3 regions of the Paenibacillus sp. IHB B 3084 genome follow, and region 1 is predicted to be linked to each of the others. Evidence: riboswitches for the same ligand, from Rfam matches in the RefSeq annotation. Region 1 holds a riboswitch; each other region holds the start of a gene.

Region 1 (7,981 bases):
CGCCCAGACATCACAAATTCGTGTTTGCAATAGCCTGGATAAGGGATGTCAAAATGCGGAGCCAGCCGATGCATCATATAATTGGCATTCAGTACGGCACATTCGGATACCCGCTTCAAGCCGTCAGGGCCATAGCTGCGGATATAGGCATAGGCACGGACGAGAATGCCGAAGTTGCCGTAAAAGGCTTTGACCCGTCCGATGGAATCTCCCTGCTCTCGATCCCAGTGGTACGTGCCCTTAGGATCACGCACGACAAGCGGCTTGGGCATATACGGAATGAGCCGTTGCTTTACCCCGACAGGTCCCGCGCCGGGGCCGCCTCCGCCATGTGGGGTACTCATCGTTTTGTGCAAATTGAGATGCACCACGTCAAAGCCCATATCCCCGGGGCGGGTGATCCCCATAATGGCGTTGGAGTTCGCGCCGTCATAGTAGAGCAGGCCACCTGCTTCATGCACAATCGCGGCAATGTCAGCGATTTGCTTCTCGAACAGCCCGAGCGTGTTCGGGTTGGTCAGCATAAGCGCAGCGGTGTCGTTGCCTACGGCTTGACGCAGCGTGTCCAGATCCACCAGCCCCTGCGGTGTGGAGGGGAGGGTGATCGTTTCGAAGCCTGCCACAGCGGCGCTGGCGGGGTTCGTTCCGTGCGAGGAATCCGGCACGAGCACTTTGGTACGCCGCTCACCACGCGCTTCGTGGTAGGAGCGGATCATCATCAGCCCGGTCCATTCGCCATGGGCGCCCGCGGCGGGCTGAAGGGTGACGGCATCCATGCCGGTTAACGCGGCCAGATCGCTTTGAAGCGTATGGAGCAGTGCCATGGCTCCCTGGATGCTGCCCTCTGGCTGGTACGGATGGATTTTGGCGAAGCCTGCATAACGGGCGACATCCTCGTTTACCTTGGGGTTATATTTCATCGTACAGGAGCCGAGCGGATAAAATCCGTTGTCCACGCCAAAATTGCGCCGTGACAGGGCGGTATAATGTCGAATTACGTCTACTTCGTATACCTCGGGCAATGCCGCAGGCTCGCTACGCTGCGCATAATCCGGCAAAAGCTCTGCCACCGGACGGCGGGGAACATCGCATTCGGGCAGGGAATAGGCGATACGGCCTGATCTGCTCAATTCAAAAATGAGCGCCTGATCATGCTCTTTCATCTGATTTCGACTGGATTCGACTTCTGGATTCGGTATACCCTGATCTTGTCCGGTGGTGTGTGTCATAGCAATCCCCCAAGATGTGTACGAATTGATCGATCTCTTCCTTTGTTCGTTGCTCTGTCACGGCAATCAGCATGTGACCTGCATATTTCTCATAATCCCGCCCTAACTCGTAGCCGCCGATAAATCCGGCAGCAAGCAATCCGGCTTGCAATTTATTCATATCAGTACCCTCAGGTAACCGCAGGGCAAACTCGTTAAAGGTGGGTGCAGTAAAGGAGGCTGTCACGCCCTTCAAGCCGAGTAGTTGCTCCAATGCGTAACGACTTTTGTGCAAGTTTAGCTCGGCTACTTCCGCGATGCCCTGTCTACCCATGACGGACAAATACACAGAGGCGGATAAGGCGAGCAACGCCTGATTGGAGCATATGTTAGAGGTGGCCTTTTCCCGGCGGATATGCTGTTCCCGTGCCTGTAAGGTCAGCACGAAGCCGCGTTTACCGTTGCGATCTGTGGTCTGGCCCACTATACGTCCGGGGATACGGCGCATATGCGCCTGAGAAACGGCAAAGTAACCACAGGTTGGGCCACCGAGGGAGGAGGAGATGCCGAGCGGCTGCGCGTCTCCTACGACAATATCCGCGCCCTGCTTACCGGGTGCTTCCAGCAAGCCCAGCGCCAGCGGATTGGCGCTGACAACCATAAGACCCTTGTGGGCATGGATCAGGTCAGCCATCGGCTTCAGATTTTCCACGGCCCCGAAAAAATTAGGGCTTTGGACCAAAACTGCCGCCGTCTGCTCCGATATGGCCGCCGTTAATGCCTTCACGTCAGTTACACCATCTGCACAGTCGATCTCTACGATATCCAAATCCAGCCCGCGCGCATAGGCAGCCAACACCTGACGTGCCTCCGGATGGACGGTCCGCGATACGATAATCTGCTTGCGGCGGGTGGCAGCGGCAGCCAATGAGCCTGCTTCTGCCAGCGCAGTCGCTCCATCATACATGCTGGCATTGGCTACAGCCATGCCTGTTAATTCGCATATATACGATTGAAATTCGAAGATGGCTTGCAGCTCGCCCTGGCTTACCTCCGGCTGATAAGGAGTGTAGGCTGTATAAAATTCCGAGCGCGAAGTGATATGCTGGATGACGGACGGAATATGATGATCGTAAATCCCTGCGCCGAGAAAGCTGGCGTGCGTGTCTGTATTGGCATTTTGCCCGGCCAGTCCTGATAAGTGGCGGGTTAAGGCTCTTTCGTCTAATCGAGAAGACAGGGGCAGCTCCCCTTTATACCGGATCGCCTCAGGAATATCGCTGAATAAATCGTCGATGGACGATGCGCCGACCACGCGCAGCATTTCAGCTTGATCCTGCTCGGTCATGGGAAGATAACGATGCTGTTTCATTGGGTCTGGCTCCTTTCAACCAACAAGATCGTAAAAACGTAAAACGATTAATAAACGATTAATAAATGATTGCCAACTGGGCAGCGGTTAGTAACGGATCACGATAGTTATAGTAAGACGAGCGTTTAAATCAGTGTGGACGTTTATAAAAGGGTGCGGCTACCACCTCGGCGCGCAGGCGCTTGCCACGAATCTCGACCTCCAGCGGCGTGGATAGGGAACTAAAACGACTGTCCACCAGAGCCAAACCCAGATTACGTTTTAAGGTGGGCGACTGGGTTCCCGTTGTGACCTCGCCGATGTGCTGTCCTTCCGCAAAAACGGGATAATGGGCACGCGGTATGCCACGGTCAAGCATTTCCAGCCCGATCAGCTTGCGCGGAATGCCTTGTTCTTTCTGGCGTTGCAGAGCCTCTCTACCGATAAAATCTCCCTTATTCAGCTTGACGAAAAAGCCTAAACCAGCTTCCAGCGGTGAAATCGTGGCGGACAGCTCCTGTCCGTACAGCGGCAGCCGCGCCTCGAAACGCAGTGTATCCCGGGCTCCAAGTCCGGCGGGAACCAGACCATACGGCTCACCGATGCGAAGCAATCCGTCCCACACTGCCGGTGCATTCGCAGCAGGCACATAAAATTCAAAGCCGTCTTCCCCCGTGTATCCGGTGCGGGAGACGAGCGCTTTTGCTCCGAATAATTGCACATTCTCGCTGAATCGGAAGGAAGCCAGCTTTGTAATGTCCGTGTCTGTCACGGCTGCGGCAATACGTGCAGCTTCAGGTCCTTGCAACGCCAGCAGTGCCACCGCATCTGATATGTTTTCCATATGAACGGATGCAGGCGCATGGCGAAGCAGCCAATCCCAATCCTTATCGATGTTGGAGGCATTCACAACGAGCATGTAACGCTCCGGCCCTTTGTAGTAGACAAGGAGGTCGTCTACTACACCTCCATCCGGGTAACACAGGAGCGAATATTGGGCCTGGCCCGGCTCCAATTGGCTGACATCGTTCGTCGTCACCTGTTGCAGAAATGCTTCGGCTTCCTGGCCCTCGACCAAGAATTCACCCATATGCGATACATCGAATAATCCTGCACGTTGCCGGACGGCCTCATGTTCCTTTTGAATGCCACTGAACTGTACAGGCAGCTCCCAGCCGCCAAAATCAATGCAACGAACCCCCGACAGCGTGCTGTAGGATGAATGCAGCGGCGTTTTTCGCAAGTTAGTCATTTTTCCACTCCTATCCGGTGTGATCGGCTAAACAAAAAAGACAGGCCGAAAAAAACGTATGGACGGCAGTCCACACACTTTTTTTCAGCTCTGTCCTTGATACCTGAGAGTTACCCCGGTGTGTACCGGGTTTCCCCTTGGGTGATCCGCCTGTATGGCGAATGCTCTCCAGAGATGCGTCCGGCAGAGGTCCTTTTGCCTGAGAGATTCACCTGCGGTGCAGGTTTACTCCTTCGGCGCTGCCTCTGGATCAGCTATACGTCATCCGGTCCTGCCGGTTGGTTACAGCTTGATCCGACTCGCTTGCTGCCTTGTTTTACAGGTGGCAACAGCGATGCGAGTGTTGACAGTCTCTCCCTCCACGTTCATCCGCGTTTACAATTATCGGGTGTTTCCAAAAGCACTTGTTATAACCCATTAATACGCAAATTTATTCGAAATGTCAACAAAAATGTCATGAAAAACATTGTTAAAAACATTTTATTCATAAATAAGGATATGTAAGCGTTTGTTATAATCTGTCGTATTTTAGTTAGAAAGATATATGGAGTAATGTGAAATATTTTTGTTAGTATTATTGACATGATAGTTCTAGTTGTCATAATCTTAACCTGTCATAGACGGGTAGGCAAAACGATGTAATCCATATGAAAGCGAGGCGGAGCAGGATGAGTGAAGTGAAGCAGCAATTGTGGTACACGGAAGAACATGAATGGGTTCAGCGCACAGAGGATGGAACGGTACGAATCGGTATTACGGACTTTGCACAGCATCAACTGGGCGATATCGTTTTTGTGGAGCTGCCTGGGGAGGGAGCAGCGATTGAGCAGGGGGCGGAGATTGGTACTATTGAATCGGTAAAGACAGTATCCGACCTGTTCGCTCCAGTAACGGGAACGGTGTTGAAGGTGAATGAAGCGCTGGAAGGTACGCCTGAGCTGGTAAACGAATCGCCCTACGAAAAAGGCTGGATGATCGAAGTGAAGATTGGGGAAGATCTGGAGGGAGCATTAAGCAAGCTGCTGTCTGCGGATCAGTACGAGCAGTTGACTGCCAATGAGTAATAATGGGGCAATGTAGATTGGATAATTGAATAAGGGCGGCGTTTGTCCGCTCGATTTTGTATAAAAATAGTCGCGATGAATTGGCATAGCGGCTATTTTTGCTGTCTTTTTTTGCAAGCGTAATTACGTGTTTTTCTCTTGTTTAGAGGATAGACCTCATACATAAATTGTACCGATGACAGGATGGTTTTTCAACTAAACACTCGTGTTACAGGCCATATTAAGAGGAATTATGCAGAATGATTTCGCGCCTGTTTATCTTAAATTTAAATGTTGTCATCAACGTTCATGACGAAAGTACGTTTTCATTTCGTTGATGAAGATAGCGTTGTCATTTAGTATGAATTTTAAGAAAAGGTAGTGATGCTTTTTACCTAAAAGGAGGATATGAATATGAGCACAGTGGACACAAAGTCCAGTTCAAACGGAGGAGCGCGCGTTGCCGTACAGCGTTTTGGCCGTTTTCTCAGTGGTATGGTTATGCCCAATATGGGGGCCTTTATCGCATGGGGATTGATCACGGCACTCTTTATTCCGACCGGATGGTTCCCAAATGAGGGGTTTGCACAACTGGTTGATCCGATGAAAAATTATTTGCTGCCGCTGCTGATCGGTTATACAGGTGGCACAATGATTCACGGACAGCGCGGAGGTGTGATCGGGGCCATTATGACGATGGGTGTCATTGTCGGGGCGGCCATTCCGATGTTTCTCGGCGCGATGGTAGCTGGTCCGCTGGCTGCATGGATATTGAAGAAATTCGACAAAGCGATTGACGGCAAAGTTAAATCAGGCTTTGAAATGCTGGTCAATAACTTCTCGGCAGGGATTATCGGGGCGATTTTAGCGTTGCTTGCCCATGTGGCAATCGGCCCGGTAGTACAAATCATCAGTCAAGTGTTGTCAGCAGGGGTACAGTTCCTCGTGAACGCAGGGCTGTTGCCGCTCGTCAATCTCATTATTGAGCCCGGAAAAGTATTGTTTTTAAACAACGCGCTGAACCACGGAGTATTGAGTCCGATTGCGCTGGAGGAAGCTTCAAGAACAGGCAAATCCGTTTTGTTCATGCTGGAATCCAACCCTGGACCGGGGCTTGGTATTTTGCTGGCCTACTGCCTGTTTGGTAAAGGTTCTGCGAAGTCGTCGGCTCCCGGTGCGGTCATCATTCACTTTTTCGGCGGGATTCATGAAATTTATTTCCCTTATATTTTGATGAAGCCGATTCTGATTCTTGCTGCTATAGCAGGGGGCGTAGTGGGAACGTTCTGTTTCATGCTGACAGGTGCCGGACTGGTTGCAGCTCCTTCACCGGGTAGTATCATTGCTTATTTCCTGATGACGCCAAAAGGTGGATATTTGCCAATGCTGAGCGGTGTGATCGCTGCTGCGGTCGTATCGTTTGCTGTTGCTGCTGTGTTACTCAAGACAGGTAAGCAAAAAGAAGAGGATCTTGAGGAAGCGGCATCCCGCATGAAGGATATGAAAACTCAAAGCAAGGGTGCAAGCGAAAACGCTACTGTAACGGAAGATAACCGCGAAGCTGATCGTGCTGCGGAGATTGCCGAAGTTCAAACGGTCAAGGATAAATCAGATGTGAACAAGATCGTCTTTTCCTGTGATGCAGGTATGGGCTCAAGCGCTATGGGCGCCTCGATTTTACGCAAAAAAATGAAGCAGGCGGGTGTGGACGTTACGGTAACGAACACGGCAATCAGTGAGATTCCGCAGGATGCAGATATTGTCATTACGCAAAAAACGTTGACAGACCGGGCTAAAACGGTAGCTCCGAATGCCGAGCACATTTCCATTGACAATTTCCTGAAGAGCCCTGAATACGAAGCGCTGGTGGAACGTCTGAAATCCGATTCTTAATCCACCGTAGTAGTCAGGCCGCCTGTGTGCAGTAGGTATTCTGCGGAGGGGATGAGCTTGGGAAGGAACGGTATGCGCTTATGAATATTACGAAACGACAACGTGACATCGTGGAATATCTTCTGGAGCAGTCCAAAGAGGTAACTGCCGGGGAAATTGCCGAGAAGATCAATGTCAGCACAAGGACGGTTCACCGGGAACTCAGTGCAGTCGAGCATTGGTTAGCGGCTCATGAGGTAAAGCTGGAGAAAAAATCAGGGATTGGAATCTATGTGGATGCCGACTCAGATCAGCTTGTATGTCTGCGGGAGCAATTGATGCATACGAAGTCGGACGAATATTCGGCTGAGGAAAGAAAGATCGTGGTTCTCTGTATGCTGCTGGATACACAGGAGCCGATCAAGCTGTTGGCGCTGGCTTCTGATTTGAAGGTCACGGTAACTACTGTCAGTCATGATCTGGACGAATTGCAAGACTGGATCGGGGAACGGGGACTCGTGCTTGTGCGCAGACGCGGGTACGGAGTCGAGATTACAGGCAGGGAGACAGACAAAAGACGGGCGATTTCCGAGCTGGCTCTCGAAAATTTGGACGAATCGGATCTGTTTTCCGGCCGGGAAGAACCCCGCCCCTTGACGCGTGTCGCCGATAAGCTGCTGGAGATGATTGGCAGAGAGAACCTGCTGACCGTGGAAAATGCCCTCTGGCAGCCCCATGAGAAATGGCTGGAAAACATGGTGGAAAGCAAATATATGGAGCTGCTGATTCAAATTTGCGTTTCGTTGGCACGTTTGCGACTCGGATACGTTGTGGATCATCGTCTCTCGTATTCGAAAACGGATTCGGATGAGAATGTCGTACTGCGTACAGCTATGGTGGAACGCATATGCACAGAGTTGTCAGAGGCGCTGAATATTGAATTTCCGGAGCCGGAACGATCTTATTTCAGAATGCTGTTTCGTGATGCCGAGGATCATTCTACCCGGCTACTGCCGTTGGATGATCTCGTACTGTTGGAGTCGGTTCATGAGTTGATTCGTCGCGTGGAGGAAGAGACAGGCACGCCATTGGCAGAGGATCGGGTTCTGCGTGAAGGACTGATTGCACATATGGCTCCGGTACTCAAACGTCTGAAGGAAGGCAGATCCATCCGTAATCCCCTGCTTCAGCAAATCCGCAAGGATTACGGCAGCTTGTTCGACTCGGTGAAGAAGGCTGCGGCGGACATGACAGA
Region 2 (7,981 bases), 250 kb from region 1:
TGGCGACGGAGCGAATATCGGTATGATCCATTCGTTGCCATGACACGATCGGGCCATACTTGCAATAAGTGCTTAACAAATCGGTATCATTTACACAGGAAATGATAACTAACGCATCAACTCTTTTTCTTTTCAGATCTTCGAAGGCCAGAAGCTCTTTCTTCTTGTCTTCTTCGGAAGTATAAATAATCGTTTGGAATTCATACTGGGCCGCCACCTCTACAAAGCTGTTCAGAAATGCGAGAACAATTTCATTAATGGTTGAAGTGATAATGCCAATTTGAAGGGTCTGACCTTTGGATAAGGAAATGGCGTTCCGGTTGGGAACGTAATCCAGCTCCTGCATGATTTTTAAAATTTTGCTTCTCGTTTCCTGGCTCACATGGGGGGAATTGTTTAATACTCTGGATACCGTAGCTTTGGAAAAGCCAGCCAGTTTGGCAATTTGATCAAGATTCGACATGATGCTTCTCCTCACATAAGAAAAATACTTGACATGAAACGCGTTACAACGCTTAGGATGCTTATGAGGGCATTACGTCCATTTTATATCATCTGTCAATGCATTTCAAAAGAACAGTTCTTATGATGTGGTATTATTCTGGCAATACTTGCGATATCGTAAAGCTAAGCCTTTAGGGAACGAGGGGATTTGCGAAATGACGATTCAAATTGCATATTTAGGATTTGGCAAAAGTACAACCAGATATCATCTGCCCTATGTTCAGATCAGGGACACCTTTCAAGTATCGAGAGTGTTCACACGCCAAGTGAGGGAGGACATGGAAACGGCTTACCCGGACATTCAGTTCTCGGACCAAATTATGGACGTTCTGGGCGACCCGGAAATATCACTTGTCGTTGTATGTACGCCTTCCTCTACGCATTATGAATATGCAAAATTGGCACTATCCCATGGCAAGCATGTGCTGGTGGAAAAGCCTTTTTGTGAAAACCTTGAGCAAGCGCGGGAACTGACCCAACTCGCCAAGGAACATAATCTCATCATTATGCCTTATCAAAACCGTAGGTTTGACAGCGATTATCTGGCGTTCAAGGAAGCTCTCCATTCCGGAAAACTGGGCGACATCGTCGAAATTGAATCCCATTACGACTATTTCCGTCCCGATGCCAGTATGCCCGGCGGCAATCCTGTCAACGGAATGTACTACGGACTCGGTGTTCATACATTGGACAGGCTCATCGCCTTATTTGGCAGACCGGAGCAAGTCGGGTATGACATCAAGTCCATTCGTACTCCTCAGGGCGCTGATGATTACAATGAAACCATATTGTATTACCCGGACAAAAAAGTGATTGTCAAAACCTCTCTTGTGGTGTGTCTGCCTTACCCGCAGTTCACCATTCACGGGACGAAAGGCAGCTTTGTCAAATGGGGGGACGATCAGCAGGAAACCTGGCTGAAAGCCGGCAAGACCCCGGATGCGGAAGGTTTCGGACTGGATGATCCGTCTTCCTATGGCAAGCTTAAATACGTGCTACCCGGTAGCAGTGAAGCTATTGAAGAAACCATTCCTACACCGGTAGGAGATTATGGACAACTGTATGACTCATTGTATGCGTCTATCGTGAACGGCACACCCAAGCTGGTGAAGGACGAGGAGATTTTGCTGACAATTGAAATATTGGAAAACGGCTTTAAGCAGCCTTCCCCGTCCATCGTTGATTTCCGGCGATAGACTTGCCATCAAGAAAGGAAGTTATGCCATAACCAGTGTGAGGGTGCTTATAACGAGGATGGTAATGGCTGGTCCACTCAGGACGTATCGCCACAAGGAATCAAGGGCTCTATTACAGAAGTGCCTACAGAAGACAATATGAAGCTGGTAGGTATTGATTTTTACCATCGTTACAAAGAAGATATCAAGCTGTTTGCGCAGGACAACACCTGATTGGAATGCTCCACAAGTGTTAACCTATAAACTAAGAAAAGAGGCTCTTATACTATGACTAAGACATTAAAAGGATTTCCGAAAAACTTTCTGTGGGGCGGGGCAACCGCAGCCAACCAATTGGAAGGCGCTTTTGACGTAGATGGAAAAGGATTGTCCAGTGCGGACGTAATTGCCTATGTACCCAAAGCAGAGCGCACAAACGATCATGCTATAGAGATTTCGTCCGAGCGACTCGAAGACATTTTGGCTGGCAAGGTAAATGCCCGTTTTCCAAAGCGCGAAGGTGTGGACTTCTATCATCATTACAAAGAAGATATCGCATTGTTTGCGGAAATGGGCTTTAAGGTATTCCGTATGTCCATCAACTGGTCGCGGATTTTCCCGAATGGCGATGATGCAGAGCCGAATGAAGCAGGACTGCAATTTTACGATAATGTATTTGACGAGCTGCGCAAGTATGGGATAGAGCCACTGGTGACATTGTCCCATTACGAAACACCGCTAGGTCTGACACAGAAGTATAATGGGTGGCTGGGTCGCGAAGTAATACAGCACTACGTAAATTATGCCGAAACGGTGTTTACACGTTATAAGGATAAAGTGAAATACTGGCTGACTTTTAATGAGATCAATGTGATGACGATGAGTCCGTTCACAGGTGGCGGTGTGGTCATTGACCGTGTAGATAACAAGCAGCAAGCGATCTATCAAGCCCTGCATCACCAGTTTGTGGCGAGCGCATTGGCGACAAAACGAGGCCATGAGATTATTCCTGGCTCTCAAATCGGATGTATGCTGGCTCGTATGGAAAGCTATGCACATACGTGTAACCCGGAAGACGTGCTGAAAAGTCAGCATGAAAACCAGATGAATCTGTTCTTTACGGATGTACATGCCCGTGGGAAATATTCAAATTATATGAACCGTTATTTTGAAGAAAATAATATTGTTTTGCACACAGAACCCGGCGATGCCGAAATTCTGAAAAACAACACGGTCGATTACATCTCATTCAGCTATTACATGACCTTGACTGTCTCTGCAGGTCCGGAAGGCGAGAAAGCAGCGGGGAACCTGATTGGCGGCGTGAAAAATCCATATTTGCAATCCTCTGACTGGGGCTGGCAGATTGATCCGATCGGCCTGCGTGTTACGCTGAACACATTATATGACCGTTATCAAAGCCGCTGTTCATCGTGGAAAACGGCTTGGGTGCATATGACAAGGTGGAAGAAGACGGCTCCATTCACGACACGTATCGCATTGATTATTTGCGCCAACATATCGCTCAAATGAAGGAAGCGATTGCGGACGGTGTGGATCTGATCGGTTACACTAGCTGGGGACCTATCGACCTCGTGAGTATGTCCACTTCCGAAATGTCCAAGCGTTACGGATTTATTTATGTTGATCTGGACGATGACGGTAACGGAACACTGAAGCGCTCCAAGAAGGATTCTTTTGACTGGTACAAAAATGTAATTGCCACCAACGGCGAAGAACTGTAATCCAAGCTAACTGAATATAACCCAATATGGCCTGGGGGCGGGTGCGGCAGAGAACATCATGAGGATGAATCTGGCTGCGCCCGCCTTTATTTTATAGGCTCATCTTAAGATAACCAAACGACTTCACAAATTTTTCACTTGTAAAAAGCTGAAAGTTTTCTGTATAATAAAAAACAATTTCATATGTCTGGTTGATGTTTGCGGGAGATGGAACGTAAGTTCCGACCGAAGGGGCAAAACTCTCAGGTGCTTGGGCTGATAACAGCAACAAGCGGGACCGTAAACGGACAGAACTCTGGAGAGACCCTTAATTGGGCGCCGAAGGTGCACCGCAGATATCATCTGCTTAAACTCTCAGGCAAAAGGACAGAGACGCGAATAACCTGTGACAGGGGATGCCCTAGGCTTTTTTATGAGCTGTTAGTGGCTGAATCCTGCACAAGATGGTTGTATTTTTTCGTGCCTTTAACCTCTCCAGGAGTCGAATCAGCGGATTTGACTCTTTTTTGTTTTTTAATATGCTGGAGGAGCGGGTTGAAATGAATTTGGTACATGTGTTAGAAGCGATTAGCAGTTGGATATGGGGTGCCCCTCTGATCATTCTCGTCATGGGAACAGGTCTGTGGCTGACCATACGTTTGAAAATGTTGCAGGTTTTCCGCCTGCCTCTGGCGATCAAGCTGATCGGCAAGGCCCCAAATGAAGGTAGCGGGGATGTCAGCAGCTTTGCGGCCCTGAGTACGGCGCTGGCGGCTACAGTAGGTACAGGAAGTATCGTCGGCGTTGCAACAGCGATTAAGCTGGGGGGACCGGGTGCCTTGTTCTGGATGGTTGTTGCAGCCTTTTTCGGGATGGCGACGAAATATGCGGAAGGTGTGCTTGCGGTAAAATACCGGGTGAAGGATCGGAATGGACAATTTTCCGGCGGCCCTATGTATTATATTGAAAAAGGGCTTGGACGCCGCTTTAAACCGCTGGCGATGCTGTTCGCCTTTTCCGGGATGCTGGTGGCGCTGTTCGGGATTGGAACGTTTCCGCAGGTCAAAGCGATTGTATCCTCGACCGAAAACAGCTTTGGTGTTCCGCCGATTGTAACGGCAGTGATCATTGCTACCCTTACGGGACTCGTTACCATTGGAGGGCTCAAAAGCATTGCCAAGGTATCGACCAAAGTCGTTCCCTTCAAAACAGGCTTGTACGTGCTGATCTGTATGATCGTACTGATTCGGTTCGCCGATCAGATTCCTGCCGCACTCGCGCTTGTGCTGCATTCGGCATTTTCCACGACGTCTGCGACGGGTGGATTTGCCGGGGCTACAATTATGCTGGCAATGCGCAGCGGGGTAGCCAGAGGGATTTTTGCCAATGAGGCCGGATTGGGAAGCGCACCGATTGCAGCCGCAGCCGCCAAAACCAAATGGCCTGCGGAGCAGGGGTTGATTTCCATGACAGGTGTCTTTATAGATACGATGATTATTTGTGTGATGACCGGGTTGACGCTGCTGGTTAGCGGCGTATGGAGCGGTCCTACCGATGCGGGCTTGATGACGCAGCAAGCTTTCTCCAGCGCATTCCCGCTTGGTGCGGAACTGCTCACAATCATTCTGATTATGTTTGCGTTCACCACGATGCTTGGCTGGAACTACTACGGAGAACGCTGTGTTGAATATTTGCTGGGTGTCAAATGGATTAAACCGTACCGTTATCTGTTCATTGCACTGGTTGCCGGAGGCGCGTTTATTAAGCTGGATGCGATCTGGTTACTGGCAGATATCTTTAACGCCATGATGGCCTTCCCGAACTTGATTGCACTGCTTGGCTTGTCGGGAATTGTAGTTGCAGAAACCCGTACCTATATGGATTCCCTGTATCCCAACAAGAAAAAGGGAATAATTGCAGGTGCCAGTGCAGGAGCAGCCATAGACATAGAAGAAAAAGGACAAACAGTTAGCTCGTAAAGAAACAACGAAAAGGGAGTGTCCCTCAGCCATTACAGGCTGGGAGGGCACTCCCTTTTTGCGTTATAGAGCAGGATGAAGCTCGGGCGCTCTATAGATATGTGTACTTAGCCTACTTTAGGATTAGCTTAAATTGCCGGGTACAGATTTGGACAGACGGCCAGTTGTAATCGCTGTAGGTCGTACAGCAGGACGAATAATCTTCATGTTATTTCACCTCCTCCGATTGGGATTGCAGCCATACCGTACGCAAGGTTCGCTTGATCTGCCGTTTTTCGTAGGAGCAAGGGCGGTTCCCCGTGCGCATCCGGTACAGGGGGCAATGATTCCCCTGACAGGCAGGTCGGAAAAAGCAGGCTTGGCACTTTGCGTCCGTTTCTTCACCTGAAGTGGTCCACAGCGCCATTTTATCGAGATCCAGCTCCATGCTCCCATCCCCGTGAATCTGGCCCAACTGATTGTTTTCCTGATCTATGGCGACTGAGCATTTGTACAGCTTTCCGTCTGATCCTATAATCAGGGAATTGGGCTTGGCTGCGTAGCATATGGCTCCTGTAGGGAGCAGGATATCCGAGATAAAGGAGCTGACAGTCAATCCCTGTGCAATGGCTGCTTCGTTAAACTCCCATATTTTACGGTCTTTCGTACGGTCGTCGCATACGGGCAAATTCAGATCATTTTCGCCCCCCATACAGCCGACAGGCCGGAAATATACTTTAAATCGGGGATCATCTGCAAACCATTCCGTAAGCTGCGGGATAAAGTCAGTGACGGCCTCCAGGTTACTGTTATCGAAGTTAACGCGCAAATTAATCTCAAACGGTCGTTGTACGTCTTTTAAAGACAGAAGATTATCGACGATACGACGGAATGTACCGCCTCCGCCATGCAGCCCGCGTCGTGCATCGTGGACTTCCTCGCTGCCGTCGAGCGTAACCATGAATCGTTCCACACGCCAGTCCAACAGCTGCTCAAATCGTTCACGGGACAAATAGTAGCCGTTCGTCGAAATTTCTGCGCCATAGAGGACACCATGCTGGTCGCAGGAGCGAATAAAGGATTGAGATAGTTGCTCTATAACGTGCGGCGCCAATAATGGCTCACCCCCGTGCCAGCTAATCGTGAGCTGCTGGAGATTGCCGCTTTGAGCTTGCTGCTGAATATAGGCTTCCAGCCCGGACACAACGTGATTCTTCATCGTCGCTCTCGGGAAGGATTCGTAGCAATAGACGCAACGGAAGTTGCAGGCTTCGGTAGCGAGCAATACCAGATGCATGCTATTCTGCTGCTGCACAGACTGATGTAATTCCTCCGCTTGTTTTAGCTCATCGGTTGCAGCATTGACCAGAAAGCCATGCTGTAGAAGCTGCTCCTGCAAGGAAAGGCTGCTTTCAGGCACAGGGTCATCCGGTCTGGCGTCAAGCAAGGCCACTACCTGCTGATTTTCCTCTGGCCCAAATACCGCGAGGGCTCCTGTATAGCTGTTGAACAGCATAAGCCCGCCGTCATCCACTGCGGTTCGCGCATTAAAACGCGAAGGCTTCCATTGCACGTTCTGTGTCATGAATTCGTTACACATCCTTTGTTGTTGTAAATATTGTTCTGGGCTGATCCTGTTCACCAGTCCGAAATGACAACTCTACAATGATGGCTTTTAGATGAAAGGCTGGCAATGACACTCATCACATTTCTCACGCCAAGACAAGAACAGGCATTCCACACTAAAAAGGCTGTCATGCCCGTATTACAGGAGCATGGCAGCCTTGGGAACGGAATCGGATGTTTATAGCGATGCTCGTAGCTGTGCAGATCCTCCAGCAGCTTAGGAGCAGTTTCAATGACGGTTTGCAGTACGGAAAAGCATATGCGATCTTGCAAAGGTGTATTTTTGACATTGTGAAAATACTGCTCAAACACGTGGCTCATCATATGATTTTCTCCAAAAATTAATTTGGTGGGATTTAAGTAAATCTAATCTTTGACCGCTCCGGCGGCAAGATCGGAAATAAACTGGCGGCTAATGAAAAGAAACAAAATGATAAGCGGCAGTACAGCCAGCAGGGTGCCAGCAATGACCATCGCATAATCCGTATTGTAAATCCCGTTCAATTGGGACAGTGCAATCTGGAGCGTAAATTTGCGCGCATCGGTTAATACAATTAACGGCCATAAATAATCATTCCATGCTCCTATGAAGGTGAATGCGCCGAGAAAAGCGAACGCAGGACGTAGAATCGGGAGCGCCACATTCCAATACAACCGAAAAAAGCTGCATCCGTCCATCCGCCCCGCATCCAGCAGTTCCGTTGGAATGGATTCCTCCGCATATTGGCGTATCCAGAAGATGCCGAAGGCATTCACCATCCCCGGAATGATCAGTGCTTTGAACGTACCTACCCATCCAAAGGTAGCCATCATGACAAAGGAGGGGACAAGCGACAGTTGGGAAGGGACCATCATCGTAGCCAGCAGGATGATGAATAATGCTTTTTTGCCCGGAAAATCAAATTTGGCAAATGCAAAACCGGCCAGTGAATCGAAAAACAGCACCAACAGGGTAACGGAGCTGGCTACAAAAAGCGTATTAAAAAAGGCTCCG
Region 3 (7,981 bases), 2.1 Mb from region 1:
ATAACCCACCACGGTTTTGTCCAGCGGGCTATGCTGATAACGACCGCTAAGTACACCGAGCGGAATCGCGATCAGATACGTCAAGATCAGGATCACTACGCCCAAAAAGAACGTGTTCCCCAGACGGCTACCGATCAGATCGGTGACGCCGATTTTATGTACATAAGATTTTCCCAAATCCCCGTGAACCAATCGGGCAAGCCAGTTGCCATATTGTATCCACACCGGATCATTCAGCCCTAATTTTTGCCGTTGCTCCTCCAACGCCGCCGGATTCAAATTGGGTGTCGAGGTTATGAGTCCTGTCAGGGCATCCCCCGGCATGGCCTTCGCCAGAAAAAAGATAAGTATGCTCAAAGCAAACAGCTGAGGGATCATAATCAGCAGCCGACGCAGTGTAAATTTCCACATATTTTGTCCCCCCTTTATGGTAAAGCGACTTGATGGGACGGGCTTACCGCTTTTAGCACAAACGGCTTGCCGTTCTCGTCCAGATGTTTGGGCAGCTCTGTTTTGTAGGAGGACAACAGCGTTCGCCTTTTTTGAGCATTTTCCAGTCGTTTGGCAGGATCTATATTCGGAATGGTCGCAATGAGCCTTTGGGTATACAAGTGCTGTGGATGCTCATAAATATCCTGCTCGCTTCCCTGCTCCACCAGACGCCCCCGGTACATAATCCCGATTTGGTCGCACATATGGCGGATGATACCGAGATCGTGGCTGATGAACAAATACGTCAAATTAAATTTCCGCTGCACATCCTTCATAAAATTAAGCACCTGTGCCTGAACGGACACATCCAGCGCTGATACCGGCTCATCGGCAATGATCAGCTTTGGATTCAATGTGAGCGCACGCGCAATGCCGATCCGCTGTCGCTGTCCCCCGGAAAATTCATGCGGATATTTGTAGGCCGCATCAGCGTTCAAGCCGACCTTTTCCAGCAGCGTCTGAACTTTTCGTCGTTCTTCCTCACTACTCAGCCTTTCAAAATTCCGCAACGGCTCAGCGATGACATCCAGCACACGCTTACGCGGATTAAGCGAGGAATACGGGTCCTGAAAGATCATCTGAATGTCTCTCCGCAGCGGATGGCGGTTGTTACGGCTCAAGGCCGTTAGGTCATTTCCGTTAAAAAGAATTTGCCCGCTCGTCAGCTTGTTCAGCCCGATAATCGTTCTGCCCGTTGTCGTTTTTCCGCAGCCGGATTCTCCCACCAGCCCGTACGTCTGACCCGCCTCAATGCTGATGGACACACCATCCACCGCTTTTACCTGATCGACCACACGCTGGAAGAAACCACCGCGCACCGGATAATGGACTCTCAGATCATTTAGCTCCAGCAGTGCCATGAGCAGCTCCCCCCTTTGCCTCGTCTTCAAAATGAAAATGCTGATAACATGTACAGCGGACCCAATGCCCGGGAGAAACCTCACTTAAATGGGGATGATCCTCATGCACCTCATGCTGAATCCAGGGGATACGTGGAGCAAAGCGGCAGCTATTGCGGGGAATATCCTGCAAGGAAGGGACGATTCCTCCGATGACGTGCAACGGTTCTCCCTTGGTATGCGATCCCGGCATGGATGCAAGCAAAGAGCGCGTATACGGATGCTGGGGCTGTCGGAACAATTCAAAAACATTGGCGCTTTCCACGATTTCTCCGGCATACATGACCACCACGCGGTCCGCCACCTCTGCCACAACGCCAAGATCGTGCGTAATCAGGATAATGCCGCTTCCAGTCTCCTGTTGAAGCTGCTTGAGCAAGTCGAGAATTTGAGATTGAATGGTTACATCGAGCGCTGTAGTCGGCTCGTCAGCAATAATGAGGGCAGGACGACAAGCGATGGCAATCGCGATCATCACACGCTGCCGCATCCCCCCTGACAGCTCATGTGGATACTGGTCGTATACACGTACGGGATTCGGAATATCCACACTCTCCAGCAATTCCAGCACACGTGCCTTTTTCTGCTTCGTAGAGAGGGTCGTATGATAATCGAGGTTTTCCTCAATTTGCTTACCAATGCTCATTAGCGGATTCAGCGCGGTCAGCGGGTCCTGAAAAATCATGCCGATGCCTGCTCCGCGGATTTTGTTCATTTGCCCTGTGGAGAGGCGATTCAGATCCGTGCCTTTAAAAAGAATCTGTCCCTGCACGCGGGTACGCTCCAGATCGTGCAGCTGTGCTATCGAAAGCGCCAGCGCGCTTTTGCCGCAGCCGGATTCCCCGACCACAGCCAGCACCTCATTGGGGTTGACCGTCAGATCCAGATGGTCAACTGCGGGGTAATATTGATCCTTAATGCGAAAAGATACCGTTAACCCTTTGATCTCCAACACCGGCTCGATACTCAATGTGTGTGCTTCCTCCGTTCTCCATGGCCTTGTCCTGCTTATGCACGCCACGCTTGATGTTAAACCTCTCATAAACATTACATACCGATTTAGTCGGAATAATTTGAATTCATCCTACCACCAGTATATGGATATATCAATTAAGATTAGACTATCATCATCATTGATAAAACCAATGATTCAGCAGCAGCGCGACCTTTCTGGCACAAAATGTAATGAAATAACCAACCACAGGTTAATTTTCAGCGCAAAAAAAGCCGCCTGACCCCCTTAAAGGGATCAAGCGACTGGCTAGTACAGCTCAAATTGTGCTCTCTTCGTTAGTTACAAAGCCGCTCCATAGGAGCCGGATTTGAACGTTCTTGGATCATACCATTTGTAGCCCGCTGCCGGAGCAGCCCAAGGCTCAGGCTGCGGTTCCGTGGAAGCCGCAGGCTCCTCGAACGGCAGCAACTGTGTTGGCTGGTCCAGCGTCAGGCCCGCTACATCGGACAGCTTCGTATAGTCCTGCTTCCATGCGAGCCATTGGACCGTCTGTACCAGGAAGGTGGAATCGTCCACTTCCTTGAATCCATCGTACGTCTTCTTCGACTGTCCGTTTTCCTCACGTACATATTTCGGCGTGGCATCCTCAACTGGTGAAGAATCACCGATAAACGCTGCCTTGCCCTGACCTACCTTGGCTACAGCAGCATAAGGTCCTTCAGCACGACCCCCGCCGATATAGACACCCTGGTCCACGGCATTACCCCATTTTTTCGTGCCTGTAGGGATATAGGCGATTCCTTTCGCCTTGGTCGGGTCAATAATCGCCAGTGTAGAACCAGCATGCATTGCTATCGAACGTACACCCTTCGTAATGCCAAAGGATTGATCTGCCGCTACGATGTCCGTAGCGTTCACGTCACCAAGTGCATTGTAGCGGAAACGAACGCCAAAGTTCGTCGCCAGCCAGTCGGAACTGGTTAATCCCTGCATAGCTGGTGATGCAGCTTCTTCTGTAGTCATGCCTTTGGCCGGATTGGAATAGGCTCCACGGCGGTAGCCGTTCATAACCTCGGAGGAATCCCAACGGTTTTTGTTCCGGTCAGCGTTATAGTGGTCAGAAATGAAGAAAATGCTGCCTCCATTCTTCACATATTGCACCAGTGCGGCCTGCTCGGATGCCTTAAAGGCAACATTGGCTTCACCAATGATGAACACATCGTATGGACGCAGCTTGTCGTACGTTATAGCCTGCTCTCCATAGGTAAAAGGAATGGAACGGTTCAACGGGTCCACGGTAAAACCTGCATTACGCAGTCCGCCCGCAAAATCGGAAAAGGCTCCATCAATAACCCAATCTGCTGCTCCGGCTGTCTGTGCGTGCGTATTATCAAACAGCACTTTTTTGCCTTTTCCATCCGGCAATGTAGTACCAGGTTGACCTGGAGTACCAGGCTCGCTTCCGCTTACCAGTTCCAGAGCGCTTGGGCTTTTCACTCCACCAAAATTGTTATAGGCACCGAGCGCACCCGTCACGCGAATTTTACTGCCGATCAGCTCAGGATGGCCTGACAGCCCAAATGCTCCTCTATACGCGGATGTCAGTTGTACATTTAACAGATTAGACGTATTACGTTCACTCGCCTGATCCGCAATCAGTACGTTAAAATCGTTTGCAAACGGGGCAGAGAAATTAGCCGTTTTCGATCCGGTGGCATGTCCGACGACGTAGCCTTCTACCGTCACCGTACCTCCGCTGCTTTGACGCTGAAGCGCTTCCGCTACCGTCAACGAGCCCTCTGCCTTGACCTGGCCGAATGGAACGAAGAGTCCTACCAGCAGTGATACGATTGCCGCCAGATGCAGCATTCCTTTTAAGCGTGAACCTGTGAACCGGAAACCTTTTACCATTCGTAAATGTCCCTCCCATATTCCATAAATTAGCTTGTCCTCTATCAGATTAGCTATCAACCTTCTAATTCCTTCCTGTTTTCATCCATAATTATGTAAAATTTAATCTTTTTTATTGAGAAGATTCCTGATTCTGTAAAATTCCAACCTGTGATTGACACCGAGCATGGCATACATTACGCTTAGGAGGAAATGTTGAACGGTATACGCGAATGAAGATGACGGGAGAGTCTGTCCGGGAAGCACATCCCGGCGGCACCGAAGGAGCAAGACGCCAGCACCCGGCTGGCGGATAATCTCTCAGGTCCATGAATCGCCATCTGACGCAACTCTGGAGAGAGCGCAAGCCACCCAAGGGGTAAGGCGGTATACACCCGCACGAAACTCTCAGGTAACGAGGACAGAGATAAGGGAAATTTCCTTATCCTGTCCTTTTTTTGTGCTTACATGCTGCGTCAGCATTAGAAACCGTCGCACCCGCGCAAGGCGCGGCAGCACCATATACTATGGTATTCAAACATACAGGGGGCCACACCATGCGTTTCAAAGATGTATTTTCCATTATTGGTCCGGCTATGACCGGACCCTCCAGCTCGCATACCGCAGGCGCAGTGCGGCTCGCACGCGTTGCCCGGCACTGGCTCGGTGCGCAACCTGACCGTGCCCGCCTGACGCTGTACGGCTCATTTGCCGATACGTACAAGGGACACGGCACAGACCTGGCACTCATCGCCGGATTGCTGAATTACGATACAGACGACCACCGGATTCCGGATGCGGAGCAATGTGCAGAGCAAGCCGGGATGGAAGTAGAGTTCGCTGTCAGCGGACTGCCCGCCCCCCATCCGAACACAGTCCGCTTCGAGCTATGGAAAGGTGAAGACCAGCGCACGCTGCTAGGCTCCTCCATCGGCGGCGGAAACATTCATGTCCAGCAGCTTAACGAGTTCCGGGTCAATCTGACCGGAGAGCTGCCTACGCTGGTGCTTCTTCACTCGGATAAGCCCGGAACGTTGGGCGCGGTGACTTCGGCGCTGGGTGCAGCTGACATTAACATTGCCTACATGCACGTGGATCGCAAAGGCCGGGATGGCGAAGCGCTCACTGCTATTGAAACCGATAGCCCCGCTCCGGCTAAATTAATTGCCGAGCTGCGGGCTTTGCCTCATATGTATGAAATCAAAATGATTAATTTGAAAAAAGGAGCTGAATCCGATGCGGTTTAGCCATCTGCATGAATTAGGTGCCTTGTGCGCCGAGGAATCCACTACGATTGGGCACCTGATGATCAAGGAACAGGTACAAGAAACGAACACACCGGAGGAAGAAATCTTCCGACAAATGGCTGATTATTATGAAGTCATGAAGGAAGCCGTTCATCGCGGGCAAACACAGGACACCGTATCCCGCAGCGGATTGACGGGCGGCGACGGCAAGCGCCTGGCAGAATATTTGCGCGCAGGGGAAACCTGCTCCGGCGATGCCTCGGCACTCGCCATGGCGTACGCCCTTTCCGTGTCGGAGGTCAATGCGTCCATGGGTCGCATTGTTGCCACGCCTACCGCGGGTTCATGCGGGGTCATTCCCGGCGTGTTCATCAGCGCGCAGGAGCGGTTTGGCTGGGATGACGAGCATATGGTGCGCGGACTGTTCACCGCTGGAGCGATCGGCTACGTTATCGCCAACAATTCCTTTATCTCCGGTGCGGAGGGAGGCTGTCAGGCCGAGATTGGCTCAGCCATCGGGATGGCCGCAGGCGCTATGGTCGAACTGCGCGGCGGTACGCCAGAACAGGCCATTCATGCAGTGGGCCTCGCGCTCAAGAACACGCTCGGCCTGATTTGCGACCCCGTCGCCGGGCTCGTGGAGATTCCGTGCATCGTACGCAACGGGCTGGGAGCCGTGACCGCGCTTGCCGCTGCGGATATGGCTCTGGCGGGTGTGCGCAGCGCCATCCCGTCTGACGAAGTCATCGACGTGATGCTCGAAGTAGGCAGCGCGATGCCGTCCAAGCACCGCGAGACCGCCAAAGGCGGCCTGGCCCAAACGCCGACCGGCAAGCGTCTGACGGAATCGCTTACGCGCAACATACCAGCCAAGAAGGATAAGTCGTAGCTTCTAAGCGGTAAACCTCCTCCCGCATGTAGATCGGGAGACACTTCCATTTTATCAAAGAACGGGTTTTTTTGATTTTAGAAGGATTGCAGAAGCTTTTCTCGCTGGTCACAACAGCGATTGGAACAACGGTCCGTTCGCGAAGCGTCCATCTGAGTGCCAACGAATATCCTTCTCTAAAGCAAAGGGGCGCCCCATTGCCATTTCCATGGCTTTTGGGACACCCCTTTTTTCTTACTGAACGTTCACCTGTACCTTCGTCGTTTTACCTGCATATTTCACCGTAATGACAGCTTTACCTTTACCCTGTGCCTTAATGCTGCCGTCTTTAACCGTAGCAACAATAATTCGGGACGAGGACCAGACAGCCGGCTTGGATACATCCTTCTCCGACTCATCCTTATACGTAGCTGTAGCCGTAACCTTAGCTACCTGTCCTACTTTCAAATTCAGCGAGACTTCGTCAGTTTGCAAATATTTAAGCGTATCGACATCCACCGGTACGGTGATATATTTCCCGCCGAACTTCGCCTGAATATTGGTTTTACCGTAGCTTACTGCGGTAACCTGTCCCTTTTTGACTGTAGCTACCTTATAATTTAACGTTTTCCATTCGGCTTGGGCCGTAACGTCTTTTTCTTTGCCATCACTGGATTTGACCACAATTGCGATGGTTTTTTGATCTCCGGATTTAAGCGATAACGCGATAGCATCCGCCTCAATATGTTGCGCCACATCCACTTCTACTGTAAATGTAATGCTTTGCTTGCCATAAGAAGCTGTAACAGTAGCCTTACCACTGCCATTCGCTTTGATCAAGCCCTCGCTAACCTCGACCACTTTCACATTGCTGGTAGTCCAGGTGGCATCCTTGGTTACATCTGTTTTTGTACCGCCACTCTTGACGCCTGTTACTTTCAACTGCTTCGTTTCCTGGGCACCAAGCGCAATCACGCGTGTGTCTGTTTCCAAACGGTCTACGAGACCGACTTGTACATTAATGGTCAGCTTTTTGCCATTATAAGTGGCTGTAACAACCGCCTTACCCGCTGCTTTACCTGTAATTGTACCTTTGGATACCGAAGCAACATCTTCCGCACTTGAAGTCCATTCTGCATCCTGTGTAACATCTTCCTTACGACCATCTGCATAGGTAGCAGTCAGAGTCGCAACATAGTCTTCATTAATATCAATCGTTGCCGTTTTGGAGGACAATGCCAGATCACCAGGCACATTCACAGATACCGTCGCTGTGACTGTTTTGCCGCCATAAGAAGCAGTGATCGTAGCCTCACCTGTTTTATAGCCCGTCACTTCACCCTTGCTGACAAAAGCAATATCTTCATTGCTGGATTTCCATTCTGCCTTATCCGTGATATCTTCTTCCGTACCTGTTACGTACGTCGCGGTTAGCTTGAGCTTCTTGGATTCCTTGGCATTCAGGCTCAGCTTGTCCTCGCTCAAATTCAGATATCTGGACGTTTCCACGTCTGCCTTAATCGAAACCGTCTTATCACCATACTTCGCGGTCACCGTAGCCGAACCCGCTCCAATCGCCATAATCGTTCCTTTGGTCACCGTCGCAATTTTTTCGTCGCTTGTGGACCAT

What was found. A riboswitch is a leader RNA that binds a small molecule or an ion and turns the genes downstream of it on or off. The one in region 1 is predicted to bind glycine.
Region 2: linked by a shared signal. The riboswitch ahead of ASL14_RS18755 (alanine/glycine:cation symporter family protein) and the one ahead of gcvT (glycine cleavage system aminomethyltransferase GcvT) in region 1 are both predicted to bind glycine.
Region 3: linked by a shared signal. The riboswitch ahead of sdaAB (L-serine ammonia-lyase, iron-sulfur-dependent subunit beta) and the one ahead of gcvT (glycine cleavage system aminomethyltransferase GcvT) in region 1 are both predicted to bind glycine.

What each region holds. Positions count from the first base shown of each region.
Region 1 is NZ_CP013203.1:4,248,324-4,256,304, forward strand. Features, by position in the region: gene gcvPB (aminomethyl-transferring glycine dehydrogenase subunit GcvPB) at 1-1,229, opposite strand, end outside; gene gcvPA (aminomethyl-transferring glycine dehydrogenase subunit GcvPA) at 1,150-2,580, opposite strand; gene gcvT (glycine cleavage system aminomethyltransferase GcvT) at 2,711-3,811, opposite strand; glycine riboswitch at 3,892-3,988, opposite strand; glycine riboswitch at 3,989-4,180, opposite strand; gene gcvH (glycine cleavage system protein GcvH) at 4,480-4,875, shown strand; gene ASL14_RS19990 (PTS mannitol transporter subunit IIBC) at 5,269-6,747, shown strand; gene ASL14_RS19995 (BglG family transcription antiterminator) at 6,828-7,981, shown strand, end outside.
Region 2 is NZ_CP013203.1:3,995,634-4,003,614, forward strand. Features, by position in the region: gene ASL14_RS18735 (LacI family DNA-binding transcriptional regulator) at 1-463, opposite strand, end outside; gene ASL14_RS18740 (oxidoreductase) at 660-1,700, shown strand; partial or broken gene ASL14_RS18745 (family 1 glycosylhydrolase) at 1,731-1,901, shown strand; partial or broken gene ASL14_RS18750 (glycoside hydrolase family 1 protein) at 1,968-3,424, shown strand; glycine riboswitch at 3,616-3,692, shown strand; glycine riboswitch at 3,710-3,804, shown strand; gene ASL14_RS18755 (alanine/glycine:cation symporter family protein) at 3,964-5,382, shown strand; gene ASL14_RS18760 (radical SAM/SPASM domain-containing protein) at 5,591-6,946, opposite strand; partial or broken gene ASL14_RS18765 (NADH-dependent alcohol dehydrogenase) at 7,171-7,317, opposite strand; gene ASL14_RS18770 (carbohydrate ABC transporter permease) at 7,354-7,981, opposite strand, start outside.
Region 3 is NZ_CP013203.1:2,150,547-2,158,527, forward strand. Features, by position in the region: gene opp4B (oligopeptide ABC transporter permease) at 1-411, opposite strand, end outside; gene ASL14_RS10080 (ABC transporter ATP-binding protein) at 426-1,352, opposite strand; gene ASL14_RS10085 (ABC transporter ATP-binding protein) at 1,330-2,361, opposite strand; gene ASL14_RS10090 (DUF6359 domain-containing protein) at 2,686-4,257, opposite strand; glycine riboswitch at 4,470-4,583, shown strand; gene sdaAB (L-serine ammonia-lyase, iron-sulfur-dependent subunit beta) at 4,794-5,483, shown strand; gene sdaAA (L-serine ammonia-lyase, iron-sulfur-dependent, subunit alpha) at 5,473-6,372, shown strand; gene ASL14_RS10105 (Ig-like domain-containing protein) at 6,607-7,981, opposite strand, start outside.